Regions from separate parts of the Halobacillus naozhouensis genome, predicted to be linked through region 2. Evidence: riboswitches for the same ligand, from Rfam matches in the RefSeq annotation. Region 2 holds a riboswitch; the other holds the start of a gene.
What was found. A riboswitch is a leader RNA that binds a small molecule or an ion and turns the genes downstream of it on or off. The one in region 2 is predicted to bind thiamine pyrophosphate.

Region 1: it holds a riboswitch for thiamine pyrophosphate, as region 2 does, so the genes downstream of both, P9989_RS20040 (YkoF family thiamine/hydroxymethylpyrimidine-binding protein) here and thiT (energy-coupled thiamine transporter ThiT) in region 2, are expected to answer to the same signal.

Annotation. Positions count from the first base shown of each region.
Region 1 is NZ_CP121671.1:3,922,719-3,924,918, forward strand. It holds gene P9989_RS20035 (ECF transporter S component) at 1-333, opposite strand, end outside; gene P9989_RS20040 (YkoF family thiamine/hydroxymethylpyrimidine-binding protein) at 341-943, opposite strand; TPP riboswitch at 1,042-1,145, opposite strand; gene P9989_RS20045 (DUF4037 domain-containing protein) at 1,203-1,976, opposite strand.
Region 2 is NZ_CP121671.1:1,561,997-1,564,196, reverse strand. It holds gene P9989_RS08235 (DUF1028 domain-containing protein) at 1-160, opposite strand, end outside; gene thiT (energy-coupled thiamine transporter ThiT) at 285-857, opposite strand; TPP riboswitch at 935-1,035, opposite strand; gene rpsN (30S ribosomal protein S14) at 1,204-1,473, shown strand; gene P9989_RS08220 (hypothetical protein) at 1,552-2,200, opposite strand, start outside.

The sequences.
Region 1 (2,200 bases), 1.9 Mb from region 2:
ATATGATTTATACCTTGTTACGGCAAAGGCAGCCTCTGCCCCAAGCCCCTGGATGATCCCTGTTAGGATTAAAATCGGCCCCATTGCATTTCCGAGCAGCATTTCTACAGTTGCTGCAATCGTTTCCGATAAAAACGCTGCTCCTTTTTTCCGTATAATATAGGCAGCTATGACAGAGACGATAAACCAAATTCCGAAGATCACATCATATCCAATTGGACCAAATAGTCCAGCCAGCAGCTTTCCAACAGGCAGAAATGCTAAATAAACAACAGCAAATACTACGGAAAGTACGGACATCACAACAATTTCTTTCAATTTCCAATTTTCCAGTCCCATTTTATTTTCCTCCTTTTTTAGATGGACTGTTTGCAGAGATCGTAACGGTCATCACCGTATGAGAAGAACCTTGCTCATCTGTCTGCTGGAATACTTGCTCCAACCCATTAAACACTCGGTTTCCATCTCCATCTAAACGCGTAGAATAATGAGCCTCACCTACCTCAACTCCCCGCTTCTTCATGTCTTCAATCTGACTATAAATAACATCCATATAGTTTCCGCCACCCATAGGGTATAAGGAAAATTTGGCCGCCACCTCTTGATCGATCAACCCGCTTGTGGAAACATTTTGCGCTAGATTATCCTCAGCCATGTACACATCGCCGGCCGAATCACCTGGACATCCTATTGAATAGGTTGCTTGAAAAACTACATGTTCCCCTGTTTTTGCTGCTTGTAAAAATATCGCTTTTGTTACATCAAACACATGAATCATCCGTCCTCTTACTGTCGTTGTCACATCATCTGTCTTCATCCAGACTTTCGAAGTTTCCACCTCATTTAGCGAGGACTTGATAATCTCTACAAAACGATCAGACATCGGGTAGATCGAAAATGAACTTCCTGCAATTCGATTACTGGATCCACAAACTTCACTCATGTTTAACTTCCTCCTTATTAGTAAGCAAAAGCATAAAAAAACTGCACCCCAGGGGAGTGCAGTTACGAACGTATGTATATGTGTATATCATTACCATTCTACGATCGACTCCACTTCCCCACGCTAGTATTATCTAGTTCGGGTTCTAAGGGTCGGAAACAGTTTCCTCTCAGCCGCGTACGCAGCTCCCCTAGTGTTGTTAGCTCTATGCAATTTTGTCACACTTACATCGTAATCAATGGTTATTAATTTGTAAAGCCTATTCTTTTTCCCTGACAAGCTCCTGAACTTCTTGAACTACCTGCTCAAGTTCATGTAATCCTTGATCTGGGCTCGATAAAAATACACGTTCCATTCTTTTAGTAATATCGGTTGGTTTAATATTCATTTCATCCAAAGTCTGTTGCTGCCATTTGAAGTCAGGGTGATGGACATACATGCAATTTAACCCATATAATATTCCCATCAAATGACGCTGCATCGTTGTCATGACCGAATAAAGCATCAACCAATCTTCTCGTTCTAGTAAAACCCTTCGGTTCTTCCATTGATTCCCAAAATCTGAATATGCATCAATCATCACGTGTCCCAATTGTTCAGGGTACACCTGGACTTTGGCCTTGAAACCATCCATCAATTCAGCGCCTGCTACAGGAACGCCGTAGTGAATCGATGAAATCAAACATTGACCAGCTAAACTAATATCAAATTCTTTTGTTACACGATTGATCACCTTACGAATTGTTTCGGTGAGAAAGCTGCTTATTTCGAACTTAACACCCTCAAACTTAAATGTTTCGGACCATTCATCATCTTCAAATCCATAGAAATCTAGCAGCTCTCCATTCACCTGTTCAATTACTGATAACCTGTCTTGATCTGTCGGCCCCTCAGACCATAGGACGTTCAACTCGATATCTGAGAAACTATCCTCCCAGCCACGTGCAACAGAGCCAGCAATATAAACAGCTTCCACCTTAGCATTTTGCTCATATACCTTTGCCACTTTTCTAGCCAATTCTTCTAGATTCATCACCTAATCACCACCACCTTTTGCTGACTTCCCTCCACGGGTCTTTCAAAGATGAATACATACTAACATAAGCGGAGTTATTAGCTTCTCCTGTAAACGTAAATTTACAAAAGACTTTCCTCATCAGACCAGCCAAGAAACGTGGAGTTTACCCTAACTCCGTTATACTTTAAATTAATCAAGCAAACATGACCTTATGAACACTTTAATGTTACCAAAGATTA
Region 2 (2,200 bases):
TAGCAAAAGCTTGTGTGGCAATTGCCCCAACTCCGGCCTTTGCCCATGGGACGACGGCTCCGACCCCTAAGAATTTCGACTGAACAGCAACCCCAAGTTCTTCTGTTTCCGGGTCAAATCCGACAATTGAATACGTAGCAATGATGTTTGATTGGTTCATCGTCTTCTACTCCCTTCCTACTACACTCATTCGACCTTTTTTAACGATTTCCCTTTCTATTTTTTCTCGAGAAAAGAAAAAACCTATTTTCACAGCACGAAGCTGTAAAAAATAGGTTCTTGATTTACGAGCGATTGAGCAGTAAAGTCGGCCGCTGTGAGAACAGCAAGCATAATACAATCGCACTAACGATAAACGCCGGCAGCATATATCCCCCATTATAAAGTAGAGAATATAACCATACCGGCTGGCCTGGCGGAGCAAATTCTCCATAAAAAACAATCCCTGCAGCGAAGTGGCCTAAGAAGCGGAACAGACTGCCGATAAATGCGCCTAACACCAGCCAGACAGCCATTCGCTTTACCTTTCTCGAGCGGGCCGCTTCCCATACCGGCCTGGCAAAAATTCCGGCGAGACCAATCACACCAAACGCTACAAAATAATCAAGGAACGTTTGCATTGGTGTCAAAATATAAGCTCCAAATAAAATTTGATAGAAACCGAGCAGCAGCCCCGTCAGCACTCCGCCGCCAAGCCCCCACCTAAACGCCATGATAAATACGGGAACCATTGCAAACGACACCGAGCCTCCCTGGGCCCAAAGTTTAAACGAAAGAAATGGAATAATATCAAGTAAGATGGCTAATGCCGAAAAAATCGCTACCTCTACTAAAAACAAAACACGTTTATTTCGCATCCCTCAACCTCCTTTTTCCATAGAAAAAAAGCGATGCCACAGGGAAGCTTCCTGATGGAGGAGTCCCGTTGCATCGCCATCAAAAAAGCCACCATCCCTACGTCAGTACTAACTGACAGGTTCGAAGGGTCTGAACAAGTCTGTTCACTCTCAGCTTAAAGCTCCCCTTGAAGGCTTATATTCTTTCGCTCTTTTTGCTATGGATCTATTATAAAGCAATCTCTAGATTCTATCAATGACTAAGAAGATCAGAGGACACTGGCTACCTTTCTCTGTTTGACAAAAAAAGGACAAAGTTATACAATGTAAATCGTAATTATTACTATTTAAAGGGAGGAGAACTGTCATGGCCAAACAAGCTATGGTCCAAAAAGAACGCAAACGTCAGGCGACGTATGAAAAATATAAAGAAGTACGTAAGCAACTAAAAGCAGAAGGTAATTATGAAGCATTGCGCAAACTGCCAAGGGATTCATCCCCTACTCGCCTTCATAATCGTTGTGCCGCTACAGGAAGACCTCATGGGTATATGAGACAGTTCGGACTATCAAGAATTAAGTTTCGTGAACTTGCCCATAAAGGCCAGCTTCCTGGCGTAAAAAAAGCCAGCTGGTAAAAAACTCAGAAGCCTATTTTAGCTTCTGAGTTTTTTACTGTTGCTACAAGGTCACATGAATTTTCGTAAACCGACGTCCTATTCGATTAATGGAATTTCGATATCCTCACCAACCTCAAGAATCAAATTTTGCCGATCCTTCACTGGTGCAAAAACCATTACATAGTTATCTGCATCATGTACCTCTTCCTTACTATAGATCGGCACAACCTTCTTCCCAGCTGACCTCAAAAAGACACCCGCTTTTTTCTTATTAGCTCTGTATCCATATTCCTTACCTGTTTCTCTAGGATTAAGGAATAGTTTTTCTAGTTTACTTCTCTTTTCATATTGTCTTCCACTTTCATCCGTATAAATTTTAATATCAGATCCAGTAACGACGACTCTTGTTTCTAAGGCAGAAAATTCCACCTGCTTAATGTTGTATGTTTCACCTTTAAAAGTGAATTCTTTATTGATTTCAGTTTTTTCTCTGGCAAAGGTGGCAGAAGGCTTAAGCTTGAATTCTAGAGGCCAAGTTGTCCGTACACTGCCATTTCCACCGTTTTTCCAGATGGTCAAATCTTCAATCTCTAAACGAATGTTCTGTCCCTCATATTCTTTTATTGATTCGAAGGATAAGGCCTCGTATACTGTGTTCTCTGTTTTACTGTAATATCGGCTTCCCCAGCCCACATTTTCTAATGATATCTTTTCATGGCCGACAATCAAATTAACCTTACTGACA